DNA from 2 places in the Fictibacillus sp. WQ 8-8 genome. Region 1 is predicted to be linked to the other one. Evidence: riboswitches for the same ligand, from Rfam matches in the RefSeq annotation. Region 1 holds a riboswitch; the other holds the start of a gene.
What was found. A riboswitch is a leader RNA that binds a small molecule or an ion and turns the genes downstream of it on or off. The one in region 1 is predicted to bind S-adenosylmethionine.

Region 1 (8,792 bases):
TATCCATACATAGTGGAGAAAAAAACTCCCTATCATAACGTATGTTGAGAAAGGACAAACAGTCATTTTTTTTATAAATTTATAAAAACGGGGCTGCCCAGAAAGTCGAAAATTGACCTTCAGGCAGCCCCTTTTTGGCTTGAAAAATCTTCAATGAAAAGTTAATTGAAGTGGAAGATGCGAGACTCCTGCGGGACTAGCGTGACAGGTGAGACTCCCGCCGGTGCTTGCACCAAGAGGCTCACCGCACGCCCCGCGGAAAGCGAGCAGCCTGGAACGGAAATCAACAGCTTACAGACTTCTTGGACAGCCCCTTTCCTGTTTATTTTTTTTGTTTATAATAGGTTAACGCCAGTGCAAATGCGAGAACCGCTCCCTTCACAATGTCCATGGAATAATAAGGAACAGACATCATGACGAGGCCGTTCTGCAGAATACCGATCAATACAGCGCCGATCAGGGTTCCAAAAGCATTGGGTTTGCCTGCACCAAACACCGAAAAACCAATAAAAGCCGCAGCCACAGCATCCATTAAATATGGAGTGCCTGCATTGATTTCAGCAGTCATCACTCTTGATGCCAAAACAATGCCGCCGATCGAAGCAAAAAGAGCGGACAGCAGATAGGCCGCTACCTTATATTTGTTTACCGGGATGCCTGAAAGCCTTGCTGCTTCTTCATTCCCGCCGATGACATACATGTACCGGCCGTGCTTTGTGTAATTGAGAAGAACATGGACGAGAACGACTGCCGCTGCCATGATCACGATGATCCAAGGGACTTGTCCTATTTTCTCGAACGCTGCACTGATCTTGCCCGTCGCAAACGTTCCATCAGGCATGACCATGTTTTGCGAGATGGTCGCCCCTTTCGTGTACGTGAGTGCAATCCCCTGGATGATAAACATGGTGGCAAGCGTCAGGAGCATATCCGGTATTTTCACTTTAACAATCATCACGGAGTTAATGATGCCTACAATCAGAGCGGCAGCGAGGGCGGAAAGAATCGCTACTACCGTGTTCTGGGAGAACCAGACAAACATTGAGATCGCAATGGCATTCGAAAGAGAGGCCACAGATCCGACAGAAAGGTCAAATCCGTTGACGGACAGTGATATCGTAATGCCGATCGCAATGATGGTAACGATGGAGATCGACCGTAAAATGTTCATCAGGTTATGTCCCTGCACAAAGGATGGATTGGCCGCAGTGAACACACCAATTAAGACCAGAATGGTTAAGATCGTTCCATATTTATAAAAAAAGTCGAACAGCTCAAATTTCTTTTTTGGAGAAACTTGGGCCGGTATTGGTTTTGAAAGCTCCATCTACCTTCCTCCTGTTGAATAGAATAATAGCTCTTCTTCCGTCGCTGCTGAGGTTTCGAGCTCTTTCACACTGCGTCCGTCATACAGCACGTAAAGACGGTTCGTGATACCTAAGATCTCTGTAAACTCTGAGGACGCATAAAGGATGGCTTTGCCCCGTTTTGCCAGCGCGGAGATCAGTTCAAAAATGTCCTTCTTAGCACCTACATCTACACCCTTCGTCGGCTCATCAAAAATATAAACATCGGCATCTGCGATGAGCCATTTGCCGATCGCAATCTTTTGCTGATTTCCCCCGGAAAGATTTTGAACCTTCGTTTTCTCAGATGGCGTCTTAATGCCTAAGGTTTGAATGATTTCAACAGCCTTTTGTTTTTCCGCCCGGCGATCCAGAAAACTTAGTACCTTGGAGAACTGTCCAAGATTGGCGGCTGTTAGATTAGCAGCAACCGATTCCGCGACCAGAATCCCCTCTTTTCTCCGTTCTTCCGGAACGAGAGCCAGGCCATGCTTTACCGCCTGATGCGGGTTTTTCAGCTTCAGTTTCTTCCCCTTGAGAAGAACAGCGCCTGCTGTAATTTTTGTACAGCCGAACAGGATTTTGCACAGCTCTGTTTTTCCTGCTCCTACAAGTCCCGCGATTCCGATAATTTCACCAGCACGGACCGTTAAGTTCAAATCCTTGATCTTCTCGGCGTCAGAAAGCCCTTTTACCTCAAGAACAGTTTCTCCCACTTTTCCGTTCAAGGCAGGAAACTGCTCATCCAGCGCCTTGCCGAGCATCTGCTCGATGATCCGGTTGATTGAAGTTTCCGAAATAGATTCTTTTATGACTAACTCACCGTTCCTCATCACCGTAATGTCATCACAGATTTCAAAGATTTCCGGCAGCCGGTGAGAAATGAATATGATGCCTACATTTTTAGACTTCAGGTTTCTGACAATCCGGAACAGTTCGTTTGTTTCTGAATGGCTTAACGGCGCAGTCGGTTCATCCAAAATTAGAAAACGGCACTGTGCTGAAACCGCTCGGGCGATGAGAACCATCTGCTTTTGAGCAAGTGTAAGCTCACTGACCAGCTTTTTGGAAGAGACGTTGATGTTCATCTCTTCTAAAATTTGCGATGCCTTCTTATGCAGCTGTTTCCATCTTACAAGCTGCTTTTTACTCATCTCGTTGACCAGATCATGCAGCAGAATATTTTCACCAACGGTTAAATACGGGATCAGCGCGGTGTCAACCTCTTGATGGACGATTTGAATTCCTTCGTCCAGGGCATCTCTCGGCGAAGTGATGGCCGCTTTTTTTCCGTCCAAATGAATCTCGCCCGTGTAATGATTGTAGGCTCCCGACAGAATCTTCATAAGGGTCGATTTCCCAGCCCCGTTCGCTCCGATCAGCGCATGAACCCGGCTGGTTTCACTGGCAAAGCTCACACGATTCAACGCTTTTACACCCGGAAACTCAATACTTATATCCTTCATCTCCAACAGAGCCATCTGCTTCTCCCCTTCCCTCAAAGCAAACACTCTCTTAACTTTAGGCTGTTTTCGCAATCTTTATTGCTCTTGGGAGGAGTTGATTTCCGTTCCAGGCTGCTCGCTTTCCGTGGGGCGTGCGCTGAACCCCTCGGCTCAAGCACCTTCGGGTTTCACCTGTCACGCTAGTCCCACAGGAGTCTCGCACCTTACACTCCAATCAACCTGTCGATGAAGAATCAATACAAAAACCATCACAAAGCAACAATCTTTTAGAAAAGAGCCTAACTTTAAAAAGAGAGTGTGCGTTTTCATTTTGCATAAATAAAACTGCATTTTGATTAGCTTTCTTACATACATCACATACTGATGTGTGCAAGAGACCCTCAAATCTTTTACTTTACATTCATGGAATGGGACTGCTGGTGTAGTATGAGCCAGCAATTGTAAAATTGAATAGCCGAAAATTGAACTCAAGAAAGAGCTCACTTTTTCTTGTGCGGTTCAATTTATTAGGCTATTCAAGTCCCATTCTTCTTCCTGAGAGTTTCAGTTATTTTTGGTAATGATCCTTAAGTGTCTTCATCCAATCTTCCTCAAACGCATCAGACTGGCCCCAGCCTTTAATTTCCTTGGACAGGTTGACCATGTTCACACCCTCGTTTGATTTTTGAAGATCCTTTTGTGAAACGAGAGAAGCTTTCAAATCATATTTTTGTGGTGTTTTTTCACCCGCAAGCTTTTTAGCAAGAATTCTCATATCCACTGCCCCAATTAGCTTAGGATCAACAGCAGCCGTGTACTTCCAAGGACTTTCTTTTTGCTGGATTTCTTGAAGGTCTGCATTGGAGACGTCAATTCCGTAAATTTTGATTTCGTTGCGTCCCGCTTCTTTAATCGCACGTGCAGCCCCGATCGCAAAGGCATCCCATGTGGCAAAAATGGCATCAATCTCGCCTTTTTTATGTTTGTTCAGCATGGCCGTCACCGCATTTTGCGTCTGGACCGACGTATCTGCAGAAGCAACGCCAAAGCGTTCTACTTCCTTGATTCCCGGGTTATTCTTCAATGTTTCTTTATAGACGGCGTTGCGTCGCACCATCGGCGGGAACCCGTCTACCCAAAGATAAACGATGTTGGCCTTCCCTTTGTTCTCTTTAACGAGCTGATCGAGAGCCAGCTTGGCAAGGGCTTCATCGTCCTGAGACGTAAGTGTGACACCGCCTACTTTCGCGAGGTTCGGATTGGAATCAAACGTCACCACGTTCTTTCCTTTTTCCCGAAGCTTCTTAATATCGTTTATGGTAGCCGCATCATCACCGTGAGAGATGATAAAACCGTCGTAATTCTCATCAGCCGCCTGGGCAATCGCATCATGGAACTTGGCGGTATCACCGTTTGCTGTGTAGGTATCAACGGTAAAACCAAGTGCCTCTCCTTCCGCTTTAGCACCTGCTAAAAATTGGGCTGTATGATCATCACCGCCGATTTTACGGATAACCTTGATTCGGGCTCCCTGCCCTTTGGCAAACCGCTTCGGTACGTTATCGAACGAAACCTTTTCATGTTTGCCAGCTGATGAAGCGGTATTGCTTTCGGATGAACAGCCCGTTAATAAAAGTGATAAAGCCACCGCGGAGATTGCCGCGCTTTTAATGAATCGTTTCATTTCCCCAACTCCCTTTTTTGTATATCTCTCTTCTCAAGGGGGCACGGAACCAGCGAAATAAGCCCCACCACGTAAAAAAACCTCTCTGGAAAAAGAGAGGTTTCATCGCATATGTATAACGGATTCGTCCTCTCTTATCTCTCAAAACAGACATGCTGTTTTGCTGGAATTAGCACCAATTCCATTACGGAACGGTTGCTGGGCGTCATAGGGCCAGTCCCTCTGCCACTCTTGATAAGAGAATGAATATTTAATTTTTAGAAAATATAGTTATTACTTTAATCTGCGAAAGGGAGAAAGTCAATGGTTTTTTTATCATATAAAAAACCTCTCCACAACGAGAGGTTAATCCACCAGGCTTATCCTCGGATATCCCCGCCAAAGATCACAACGTTCTGCACCTCCGCACCAAACTCCCGGCCATTCCACTTCAGGGTAGTCTGGACATAGCCAAGGCGGTCAGCGTTATATCGGCCGGCGATGTTTTGGTAAGCCAGCAGTTCATACACGCCATTTCGGTCAAAGTCCACCGGGTAAAGACCGCTTAAAGATGAGACAAATCCTTGTATGGGAGCCTTTAATTTTCCATTCGGGTAGTAAATCTCAGACAAGTATTCCTTGTCCTTCGTACTCAAATCGATGATAAATTTTTGCTTCAGGTTGTAGCTGTTCACCTGTGCTTTATATTGGTCCAGATAAAAAACCCTGTACTTCCATTGGTCACTGAATACACCAGAGTCAAAAAGCGGCCCGAACTGCCCTCCTCTGTAGGAAAATACATAGGCGGTGATCATGCCTCCGCTGCCTCCTGTATCCATGACCACCATGATGTCTTCTACCTTGTCACCTGTAAAATCACCGAGAAAAAGGGTTGGATTGTATCCTGAATTTTCTTTAATAGGGATCTGCGTGTACTGGTTGGTCCTGCCGTCCTGAACGACGGCCGCAATGTTCACCCAGTATGGACTATCCGCTGTTTTTTCAGCAGTAAGATACACCGTATCCAGCGAACCGTCTCCGATGACATTCCCTCTTTTCATATCGACTACCTGCCGCTGTCTGTACATGTCGCATCCCTGCCTTCCCCAGTTTCAATAAAACAGTATATGCACCTAAGCCCTGTTTTGGTTTTTATTCAGATCTCGTGATACACTACAAAAAAAGACCGGACAAGCAGGTGCATTCGTGGATATTAAACAATTACAGTATTTTATTGAAGTGGCAAAATATAACAGCTTTACACGGGCGGCTGATGCCCTTTTCATCACCCAGCCAACCATCAGCAAAATGATCAAGAATCTGGAGGATGAGCTTGGGGTTGTCCTTTTTGACCGCTCACGAAAGGGACTGACACTTACGGATGCCGGACAGACCATATTTGACCAGGCCAAGCTGGTCGATAAAGCATTCAACAACCTGGAGATGGAGCTGGACAACCTGCTCGGATTAAAAAAAGGGCATATTCGGATTGGGCTTCCTCCGATTTTTGATCCCCGTCTTTTTCCAAAATTGATCGGCAGTTTTCATGACAGATATCCCCACATTACCTTCGAGCTTATGGAAGACGGATCAAAAAAAATCGAAGAAGAAGTGGCCAGCCTTCAACTGGATATCGGGGTTGTCGTGCTCCCGACAAACACCGATATGTTTCAGTATTTTGCTTTTATGGAAGAGGACTTGCGGCTCATCATCCATCCTGACCATCCGCTTGCTGTCCGGGACGAAATAAATTTAGCTGAGCTAAGAGAGGAATCATTTATCCTTTTTAACAAAGATTTCGTCCTCCATGACCGCATCATCTCCTCCTGCAATCAGGCTGGCTTCAGTCCGCACATTACGTCAGAAAGCTCACAATGGTCCTTTATCGAGGAGATGGTCGTGTGTAAATTAGGGGTCTCCCTGCTGCCCGAGAGCATCTGCCGGCATCTGACGGATGAAGTGCGTGCGATTAAAGTCGTCAATCCTTCCATCAGCTGGCATCTCGCCCTGATTTGGAACAAAGATCAGTATTTATCTTTTGCCGCGAAAGAGTGGCTCAGCTACGCAAAAGAACAATTATCAGAAGAGTAAATAACGGGGCGGTTCTCTTTGGAGAGCCGCCTTTTGCATTTAATCATCTATGCCTTTTCTGTATATCTGAAAGCATTTACATAGATTTCGTCTATGTAAATGATGAAAAATAACAATTTTACTTCCTTTTCTTGGAGGCGTACACTAGGAAACTGTAAGAGGGAAACGCAAAAACGATAATGCGTCCCAATATAAAAAGATGTAACGATGAGAAAGGGAGATTGTTTTGGAAGCTAAAAAAACGAGCGAAAGCCGCATTATAAATACAGATCAGGTCTTATCTTGTGACTTGAATAACTACAACACATTGTTTGGCGGAGTTTTGATGAAAAAACTCGACAGTGCCGCCTCATTATCGGCGCGACGTCATGCACGTGTAAAAACATGTGTAACCGCATCAACCGATTCGATTGATTTCTTGCATCCGATTCACCAGACCGATTCAGTATGCATTGAGTCTTTCGTATCCTATACAGGAAAAAGCTCTATGGAGATTTTCTGTAAAGTTATCGCTGAAGATATTATCACTGGGGAACGAAGAATCGCAGCTACAGCCTTTTTAACCTTCGTTGCTTTAGGTGAAGACAAACGTCCGGTTGAAGTACCGGCAGTCATCCCTGAAACAGAAGAAGAAAAATTCCTTTTTGATACTGCGAAAGACCGTGCAGAAATGCGCAAGATCCGCAGAGCACGAAGCAAGGAGTTGGCTGAGGTTATTACACTAAGAAAACCTTGGCAGCAGGAAGGAGCATTAGTATGATTACGTTATGCAGCCACAGCGAATTGAAAGAAGCAAAAGAGTCCTTAGAAAACCTTGAACGCACGTACCCTTCTCTTTATGAAAAATGGGTGCACATCATCAATCTGACTCGTGCACTTCAGTTTAAATATCAATACATGGGCTGTCTTATTATGAATGAAGATTGCAGACGCTATTCCCCTGAGTTTGTTCAAGGGTCCGTCATCCGCCTCTATAAAAGTGAGATTGAAAAACTTTTATCAGATAAAGACATCGAGGCACTGCGAAAAACCATCTCCAGCTGCCCCAATGCCGGCTATGCCAAGATCAGCCTTCTGGCACTCGGAAGAACTCCGGAATCATTAGTAGGGACATCCGCGATCATCAGCTAATCATAAAAAAGAAGCAGACTCTCTGCTTCTTTTTTCACTACATAGTAAAGGTATGAGTGAGTTCTTCCATTTCTTTCGCAAGTTCATCGAGTGAAGCCGTATAGGCTGACATCTCTTCAATCGAAGCTAACTGTTCTTGTGTAGCAGCCAGCACTTGCTGAGAAGACTTGGCTGTTTCAGCAGCAATGGCTGAAATCGTGTCCATAGACGAAACCGCCTGTTCATTTCCGGCAGAAACTCCGTGTACTGCACCTGATACTTGGCTGATATGTTCAGTTACAGACTGAATGGAGTTCTGAATCTGTTTGAAGGAGGATCCTGCGTCATTCATAACACCAATTCCTTCGCTGACCTCAGCATTGACAAGATCCATCGTCTGTACCACCTGAGCGGTTTCATTTTGAATATGAAAAATGATGTCACTGATCTGCTGAGTTGCTTCTCCGGACTGTTCGGCAAGCTTTCTTACTTCGCTTGCTACGACGGCGAAGCCTTTTCCGTGCTCTCCTGCCCTTGCCGCTTCAATAGCCGCATTTAATGCCAGCAGGTTTGTCTGTTCAGCAATTCCTTTGATCACTTCCACGATATTTCCGATCTCACTGGAGCGGTCTCCGAGCCCTTTTACCGTGTTGGACAAGTCACTTACATTCGTGAAGATCGCGTTCATCTGCTGTTCTGCCGATCCGATGGACTGAGTTCCCATATTCGCTTTATCAAGTGTGTCATGAATGCTGCTGGAAACACGCTGCGCACTTTGGTCAACATGCTGAAGGCTCTCTGTCATCTGCTGGATGAGGCCAGCTGCTTCTGAAACGCTGTACACCTGATGCTCTGCTCCCTTGGCCGCCTCTTCCATCGTTCCGGAGATCTGTTCAGCTGCCCCCGTTGTTTGCCTGACACCATGTGATAGATGATTGGAGTACTCATTGATCGATTTAGATGCCTTCTGAATGACTGTTAACACATGTGCCCAGGAATCCACCGTATGATTAATGCTCACTGCAATGGACTTCAGCTGACCCAGTTCCTCCTCCTTCAATCGGCTTCCCATACTGCCCTTTGCCAAGTCATGAAGGTAGTTGTTGATCGGATTCATTGGTGCAAGAAACCGCTTAT
Region 2 (8,792 bases), on a different contig from region 1:
TGAAAGGAAAGCCGGGCATGTCATATTGTTCCTTTGTATGAAGTCCTATTGATCGTGGGTTAAGGGCATGCTTTTCCACCTTGGAATACGGTCCATAAACCATTGTCCGTTTACCCATTGGGGCATAGCCGCAGTATCTCTCCAGTCCTTCTAAAATGGCGGATTGTTCACTTTGAGCATACGAATGGGTTCGCCCACCCGTTAACTCATCGCCTGATAGTAGAGGAAGATTGACAATCGTATCGGCAAAAGGGGAAATGAAGTCATATCGTTTATGATTAAGAAGGCCCGTTCTGCTATCTAAGTAATCCTTGCCCAGAACCTTCTCCATGTCTTCCAGCGAGCGGCAGCGATAGCTATCGATTGATGTCTTCGGGCTTTGTTTCAGTATGATCTCTGCGGTATCCGCTGTATCCTCTGGAAGATCGCCGCACACAGGGCAGTATGGGTCAGGCAAAAAGAAATGATAGGATAGCCGGAGCGTATTTAACTGCAGAAGAAATACATGTTCATACGTGCGGGCTTTTTCTCCTTTTAACAATCTATGGACCTCTTCTTGAATGAGATAGGAAGTTTGCAATAATCCTGAAGCGGAAGCCCAAGGATCTTGCTCGATACCAGGTTGATCCATCTTGTATTCTTTCATTTGGAATTGTTCTCTCCGGTCAGATCCCGCCATAAAACGTCGCCTATCCGCGCACTGAGAACACCCCTGTTTGTCTGGAAGAACAAGCGGTCCAATGTTGGCTTCACCAAATGATACGAATCCCCGAAGCCAAGGGATGCCAAAGAACGAAAAGGCCTCATCGGCTTCTAGGTGTTCAGCCGGAACCCAGGAATCGTGGAGCACTAATGCCAGATTTCCTTGATTCGGAACGGCTTCTTTTACAGTGGCCCAGCGTGTAATGGAATAGAGCCCGCTCAATTGTTCGCTTACGGTGTCAGCTAACATTCCGTTTCCGATGATGATGATGGAGTGGCTCATGGAAGTTCCTCCCCGCTTAACGCAATCCCATAAATGCCAGCCGTATTCTCTTTAAAAATCGCTTCCAGATGAAGTTCAAAGATGTTTGCTTGTTTTTTATTCTGCCTTAATCGATTTATTGCAGAATGGAAGGTTTCGTCTAACGGCTTTTCTTCAAAAGAAGGAACCGGAACCTTCTGTTGAGCATCCTTTTGCGATGTAATGGAGGAAACCACAACCCCATAGGGATAATGTGAGGTTTCTCGATTTTGAGAATCCATCACAGCCGTTTGTAATGCTCTGCTTAAAGCCATCTGCATATTCAATCCAACGCTTCCATACAACTTGCCGTTTGATTCAACCCAAACGACAGGAAAACCCAGTACTTCACGGCCACATAAAAATTCTGGTTCAGACTTCTTGGTTCTCAGAGCCTGCAGAAAAAATTGGCAGCGATGATCATTGACAAGGCTTAAATCCAATGTGGCTTTAGTGACACCGTGATCTGCTTGCTTCACAAATTCTTCATGAAGTGCGTTTTGCAGTGCTCTGCATAAACCTTCTGCAGGGGTCTTGCCCATCCCGATTCCCCATGATGAAGGATGCTCACTGAAAAAGTCATTCCCAAAACTCCTGGCATATGTTTCAATTCCAATCAGACCTGCCTCCAGGCGAGCTTCTTCATGCGTGAGTCCTGAACAAACAGTCTCAGGATAGAGCTTGGCAGGGCCTTCTGAACGCGGATCAGCAACCTGGACTTTGCATTGTGATAACGGGAGCTGGAGTAAATCTGCTTCCTCCCAAAGATGAAAAACACCACATTCTTTTGAAGTAATCCGGTAAAACAGGGAATGTAGGTCCATTTGTTGATGATTGCATGTTTCAAGGAATGTAGCCGGGTCCTTAATCGGTTCGGCATAAACACGCCCAGTAACCAGTGGGTGAGGGAGAAAGGTGTGCCAGCTTCCTTCGAGCGTTTCCAAGTTAAGCAAGTAAAATGGTCTTTCTCTTTTTCCCTCATGTACGCCTGTGATTTCTTTAAAAAGCTCAAAAACCGCCACATTGGCTAATAGAGCACCTGCTGTTAGTGATAAGGAGTGAGAACCATTGCCTTCTTCATTCAGCCTCTGGTGCAGTCTGCGGAAGGCAGACTCCCAGCACGAATCGGATTCAGCAGAAACGAGCGGGCCAGCAAAAGCTAAGTCTTTTAAAATAGTAACGGGAAGAACATTCTTCTTTTGTTCCTTGCAGATGGCCAGAAAGGTACGAAGTTGAGATAAATCACTGTCCTTGCATCCATATAGTATGCAATCAAACGGTTCTGCATTTTCTCTCCATGAATTTTTCCCGGATCTTAAGATGGTGATGTTGGTTTCGGGCTCTGACTTGCGTGCTTCAGCTATCATCTCATTTAACCGCTGCTGAATAGCTGGGTGTGATTCAGTGAGTATGACGCTGAAAGAAGGAAGCCCTGATTCAATCAATGATCGAACGAGAGAGAGGAGAAGCGAATCCGAACCGATCACCGCTACTTTTGCATGGCGGTAAACTTGGAATCGATAACCGCCCGAATCACGAATATGATCTAAATATTCGATTTGGGAGGCATACTTAGCAAGGATGCGATCAGGAAGCTGATGTGGGAGATCTTGGCTTACATCACGGACAAAACCGTTTTCGTACAGAACATGTGCGATCTTATACACTTGTTCTTTATAAGCATCTGGTAAACCGTTTGTGACAGAATCAAGAGTATGGGTTCCGTCGAAAATAGGAATTAATTTTTCCAGCCATCGGTCAATGGTGCTGCCTTCCATTCTTAAAGATTTTACGTTGTTCCGGAGATATACACCTTTAGCTGAATCCGGAAAAACAAACGTGTCTCTGTTCACTTTTAAACACATAGAAGGATTTAATTTTTGCATGATCGACCTCCTCTTTAGAAAGCTCTACATCTTTTACATTATTTAACTCTATGGATGCCTGTTGTCCATTATGCCTATCCAAACGATAAAAGCCCTGCAGAGGGATATGCAGGGCCGGTCTTTTGTTAAAATACCTATCACTACCGATCGGAAGCTTAACTGCTTCCGCCACGACCGCAGCGGCCACAGCCGCCACAACGGGCACAACCGCCACAGCCGCCGCAACGGCCAAAGCAGCCGCCACATCCGCCACAGCCAAAGCAACGGCCAAAGCAACCGCCAAAGCCGCCACAACCGCCACAGCCACCGCATCCACCAAAGCCACCGCATACACCAACACAGAAACCAATGCCAAAGCCAACACAGAGACGAGCGGAATCACTCGTATTTTGATCCTGAGGATAATTCGGGGTAACATTGCTGACATTTACACCATCAGTGTGCAGCCCCTGAAGATCCCACTTAAATTCTTCATTCAATAAAAAAACCTCCTACTTTATTTTACGGGTTTAACGAGCTGAGAAATCGCCAGAACACAAACGTTTTTTCTGGAAAAGTACCCTCAAAATAAAATATGGGATGTGGTTGTCCCAAGTTACTGTCCATATGCCTAGTTATCATACACCAACAAATATAAACTTTTAATTCCGACATATCTACTATGGATAGTATTGACAATGGAGGAGAATCGCTTTATTATTAGAAATGTTCTAAAAACAATAGCATAACCGTTCTTATCGAGAGTGACTGAGGGATTAGGCCCTATGACGTCCGGCAACCTCCAATTTGGAAAGGTGCCACTTCCTACAGAATGATTTTCATTCTGAAAGATAAGGTGATTGAATTTATATTCCAATGCCTCTTTCATGATGAAAGGGGCTTTTTTATTTGGAAAGAAAGAGGGGGTTGTTTCATGATTGAAGTCAAAAATCTGTTGAAGGTTTACCGTTCGAAGAAAAAAGAGATCGTGGGGGTCAACAACGTATCTCTTACGGTAAATGAAGGAGAGATCTACGGCATTATCGGTTACAGCGGTGCAGGGAAGAGCTCTTTGATCCGATGTTTAAATTTATTGGAGAAGCCAACATCGGGTGAGGTTTGGATTGATGGGGTGAATCTTGCCTCTTTAAAAGGAGAAGATTTAAGAAAAGCCCGGTTAAAGATTGGCATGATCTTTCAGCATTTTCATCTGGTCAGTTCAAAAACCGTCTATGAAAATATTGTATTTGCCTTGAAAGCAGCGGGCAAATCAAAGGATGAGGCGGAAAAGCGAGTATTGGAACTATTGGACCTCGTGGATCTTGCGGATAAGAAGGATCAATATCCGGCTCAGTTGAGCGGAGGTCAGAAACAAAGGGTCGGAATTGCCAGGGCGCTTGCCAATAACCCGAAGGTGCTTTTATGTGATGAGGCAACTTCTGCCCTCGATCCAAGCACAACAAAGTCCATCTTAAACTTATTAAAGGACATTAACCGCAAGCTGGGATTGACCATCGTTCTGATCACGCATGAGATGGAAGTAGTGAAGGAAATCTGCCATAAGATAGCCGTCATGCAAAATGGTGAAGTGATTGAGGAGGGCGAGGTCTATGACATCTTCTCTGATCCTCAGAAACCGCTGACCAAAGATTTTATTAACAGTATCCTGCAATTTGAATTGCCTAAGCAGCTCATTGAAAACCGCAAAGGGAAGATCATCAAGATTCAGTTCAAAGGCGAGATTGCCGAAGAATCAGTGGTGTCAGAGCTTTTCCAGAAATACAACGTGAAAGGAAATATTCTGCACGGGAAGATTGAGTACATACAGGATATCCCTCTGGGCATTTTCATTATGGAGCTTACAGGTGAAAATTCCGAAGTAGAGAGAGCGATCGAATATATTACAAGAAAAACAAGGAGTTTGGAGGTGGTTTATGATGTTGCTTGATTCACTTGTACAGCTTCTTCCTGATTTAAACAATGCGTTCTTCCAAACACTTTATATGGTGGGCATCTCTTTAGCCGTGGCCATCATCATCGGGCTCCCGCTTGGTGTATTGCTTTTTGTAACCGATAAAGGATTATTCCTTGAAAATTCCGCTGTGAAAAGTGTTACGGGATGGATCGTCAACTTGATTCGTTCGATTCCCTACATTATTCTTTTGGTGGCGTTATTGCCGTTAACCAATTTGCTTACAGGGACAACAATTGGGCCTACTGCGGCTTCCGTATCCCTCTCTGTTGCTGCGATTCCTTTTTTTGCAAGAATGGTTGAAGCGTCACTCCGAGAAATCGATAAGGGAGTGATCGAATCAGCCGTAGCAGTTGGGGCAACCTCATGGATGATCATTAAGGATGTGCTTCTTCCGGAAGCCAAACCGGGTTTGATTCAAGGATTAACAATCACGACAATCAGCTTGGTCGGTTATTCAGCCATGGCAGGTATTGTTGGCGGGGGAGGAATCGGTGACTTGGCCATCCGATTTGGGTACTATCGCTATGATAATACCGTCATGATTACCACGGTAGTCGTTTTGATTTTACTCGTCCAAATCATTCAATTCACCGGAGATAAGATCTCCAAACTCGTAGATAAAAGATAAAACAATAGGGGAGAGAAACAAATGAAAAAGTTTACTTCAGCACTCATTCTATTACTAGCCATTGGTGTTCTGTCAGCATGTGGCTCAACTTCCAGCGGATCATCAAGCTCAGGAGACAAGAAGAACATCAGCATTGGAGCAACAGCCGGCCCATACAGTGATATGGTCAATAAAGCCATCAAACCTGAACTGGAGAAGAAAGGATATAACGTTAAAATTGTAGAGTTCAGTGATTACATTCAGCCGAACCTCTCATTAGCTAAAGGATCTATTGATGCGAACCTGTTCCAGCACAAAATCTATATGGAAAACTTCGCAAAAGAAAAGAATTTAAAGCTTTCCGAACTGATTATTGTACCAACTGCGCCAATGGGTGTATATTCCAAGAAATTCAAAAAGATTGAAGACATCAAAAACGGCAGCACGGTAGCCATTGCCAACGATCCCGTTAACCTGGCCAGAACGCTGTTAATGTTCCAGGATGCCGGTCTAATTACCATCAAGAAAGAAGTCAATCCATTAACCGCTTCAGAAAAAGATGTTCAAGAAAATCCGAAGAAACTTCAATTCAAGCCGCTTGAAGCTGCGCAATTGCCAAGAGCGGTTGGAAGTGCAGATGTATCGGCCGTTCCGGGTAACTTCGCGCTTGCGGCAAAAATGAAATTGCAGGATGCTCTCTTCCTTGAGAACATGCCGGATCAATACCGTAACCGGGTCGTTGTGAACACAAAAGATGTTAAATCCCAATTCACTAAAGACATTAAAGCAGCCGTGGAATCCAAAGAGTTTGAAAAAACCATAGATAAAGAATTTAAAGGTTTTGGGAAGCCGGAGTGGATGAAGAAGTAAATTGAATGAAGAACAAGATGGGTTACATCTGCGGGTACAGGCAGAACAGGCTGGGCACTGTAACAAGATTATGCGGAGGCAGCAGCAGTATTGGCCGGAAACGGAAACAAGAATACCGTTTACGAACTTTCAGAAACTTATGACTCAAGAAGAATTGGCGTCTGCTGTTGGAACTGTATTAGGTAAAGAAGTATCCGTGCAGCAAGTCGATGATACTGCTTATGCGGATATTATGAAAGGTGCTGGTATACCGGATTTCATTATTCCTATGCTTGTCGACATCCAAAAAGGTATTCGGGATGGTGAATTAGAGGTAGAGAGCAACGATTTCGAAAAATTGCTTGGCCGCCCTCTTACACCAATAAACGAAGCTTTGAGTCAAATTGTTAATGAAATCTCTGCAAATAAGAATTAAATTTAATCAAAACAAAACGGGGCTGTCCAAGAAGTCTGGTAGCTGTTGATCTCCGCTCCAGGCTGCTCGCTTTCCGCGGGGCGTGCGGTGAGCCTCTTGGCGCAAGCGCCTGCGGGAGTCTCACCTGTCACGCTAGTCCCGCAGGAGTCTCGCACCTTGCACTCCAATCAACTTTTCATTGAAGATTTTTCACGTCAAAGGAGCTGCCTGAAGGTCAATTTTCGACTTTCAGGACAGCCCCGTCTTTTCATATAAAGGTCTTGGGTTTAAAGGAGGATTTATTGAGATTGTACGCTCGTTTCCTCCATCCAATACGCCTCCCGAATATTGATCTGCTTACGAATATCCCGGAGGATGTCATTGGTGACGTCCCCTTCTTCGTAAAGATGCTGGATTTCGTCCCTCTCTGCCTGGAACGCTTTGATCTGGAGCTCTCTTTTCATCTGGGTGTGATGGATGGATTCCTCGCTTTTTTTCGCAAGCCTGAACGTCATAATTAATCGATTGTATTCCCCTATAACCCCTAGATAAATGTGTTTATTTTCTGGCGTGATATGGTTCTTTAAATAGTGAATGGCAGCCTTCGCCATGTTGACTTTTAGCTTAATCAGCTTTTTTGTTCGCAAGCGGCGATTTTTACGGCGTTCCTTGTGTTTTGGTGTGAAAAGCTTTACGAAAGAAAGTAAACTTCTTTTAAAAAGCGTCCAAAAGAACAATCTTCTATACTGCAACCGGTTTGTTTGAGCGAGCCGCCTTCGCTGGATATGTTCCTCAATGAGATTCGCCGTATCCCTGTCAATCTTTCCTGTTCTTTTTAAATTCTCATAGTAGCGGACTTCCGCCTCAAGTGCCTTCAGCCGAACCTCGGATTCTTCCAATTTCACTTGCTCCGAACTCTTTTCGCTTACCTCATTACGAATCGTATTGTAAGCGGTGATGACGGATACTGCCGCACCCCGATTCTCATCCGTTAAGGATTCCTCAACAGAATGGATGGCAGCTTCAAGGGTTCGCAGCCTTGCCGTCCGTTCCATTTCCTCTTTCAGCTTTTCACCGTTTCCTTTTTCCGTCCGTGATAGAAGCGGAAGGAATACACTTGCAGCTATTAAGGTAACCAAGATCACTCCGGCTGCGATAAAGATGATTAATGAACGCTCCGGAAAGGGACTTCCTCCGGCGATCACATAGGGAATCGTAAACGCACCGGCAAGGGTTACCGCCCCTCGTACTCCTGAAAGGGTAAGGATGGAAATGGCTCTCACAGAATGAGTTTGAGGCTGTTTCTTGTCCAGCCATCCCCAGCGCCAGGTTGCCGAAATCCAAAGGAAACGAAGAAGAATAAGGGCTGCCCATAGGATGAGGATGTAGCTTGTTACCTGCCAATTATTAAAGGAGGGATCCTTAAATATTTCACTTGCCACCCTTGGGATCTGCAAGCCTAACAGCACAAACACCAGCCCATTTAAAATATAGATGAGAACCGTCCACGTACTTTGGGAAACCAATTGCAGCTGCCCAGCTGGAACCCGGCTTCGATCCTGATGGATGGTGTAGACAATCCCGGCTGCTACAACCGACAAGATACCGGAGAGATGTAAATGCTCAACAAAGTAAAAAATGACAAAGGGGGTAAGGAGCTGGATGAGCATATGAATCGTAACATCCTCCATACCAAGCCTTCGAATAGATGTCTTCAACTGAATAATCAGGATGGCTAAAATGACACCGCCAAGGAACCCTCCAATCGATATGACTAAAAAACTCCAACTGGCTTGTGCCAATGAAAAAGCGCCGGTCACGGATGCGGCAAGGGCAAATTTAAAGGCAACCAATCCTGAAGCATCGTTCATTAATCCTTCACCTTCGAGAACGTGCATAATCCGTTTCGGTATCTTCACACGGCTTGAAATGGAACCTACAGCAACAACATCGGTAGGAGAGAGAATCGCTGCAAGGGCAAAGGAAGCAGCCAATGGGATCGTTGGAATGAGCCAATGAATTAAGTTGCCAATGGCAAATACGGTGACGAAAACCAGACCGAGGGCCAGCAAAAGAAT

Region 2: it holds a riboswitch for S-adenosylmethionine, as region 1 does, so the genes downstream of both, M1K46_RS21600 (methionine ABC transporter ATP-binding protein) here and M1K46_RS18245 (sugar ABC transporter substrate-binding protein) in region 1, are expected to answer to the same signal.

What each region holds. Positions count from the first base shown of each region.
Region 1 covers NZ_JAMXKG010000008.1:169,659-178,450, forward strand. The annotation lists gene M1K46_RS18235 (ABC transporter permease) at 323-1,327, opposite strand; gene M1K46_RS18240 (sugar ABC transporter ATP-binding protein) at 1,328-2,827, opposite strand; gene M1K46_RS18245 (sugar ABC transporter substrate-binding protein) at 3,360-4,475, opposite strand; SAM riboswitch class I at 4,607-4,716, opposite strand; gene M1K46_RS18250 (hypothetical protein) at 4,835-5,542, opposite strand; gene cidR (cidABC operon transcriptional activator CidR) at 5,661-6,545, shown strand; gene M1K46_RS18260 (acyl-CoA thioesterase) at 6,772-7,305, shown strand; gene M1K46_RS18265 (hypothetical protein) at 7,302-7,676, shown strand; gene M1K46_RS18270 (methyl-accepting chemotaxis protein) at 7,714-8,792, opposite strand, start outside.
Region 2 covers NZ_JAMXKG010000015.1:56,150-64,941, forward strand. The annotation lists gene M1K46_RS21585 (TOMM precursor leader peptide-binding protein) at 1-985, opposite strand, end outside; gene M1K46_RS21590 (putative thiazole-containing bacteriocin maturation protein) at 982-2,889, opposite strand; gene M1K46_RS21595 (hypothetical protein) at 2,819-3,316, opposite strand; SAM riboswitch class I at 3,621-3,726, shown strand; gene M1K46_RS21600 (methionine ABC transporter ATP-binding protein) at 3,803-4,816, shown strand; gene M1K46_RS21605 (methionine ABC transporter permease) at 4,806-5,471, shown strand; gene M1K46_RS21610 (MetQ/NlpA family ABC transporter substrate-binding protein) at 5,493-6,320, shown strand; partial or broken gene M1K46_RS21615 (SDR family NAD(P)-dependent oxidoreductase) at 6,339-6,735, shown strand; gene M1K46_RS21620 (Na+/H+ antiporter) at 7,014-8,792, opposite strand, start outside.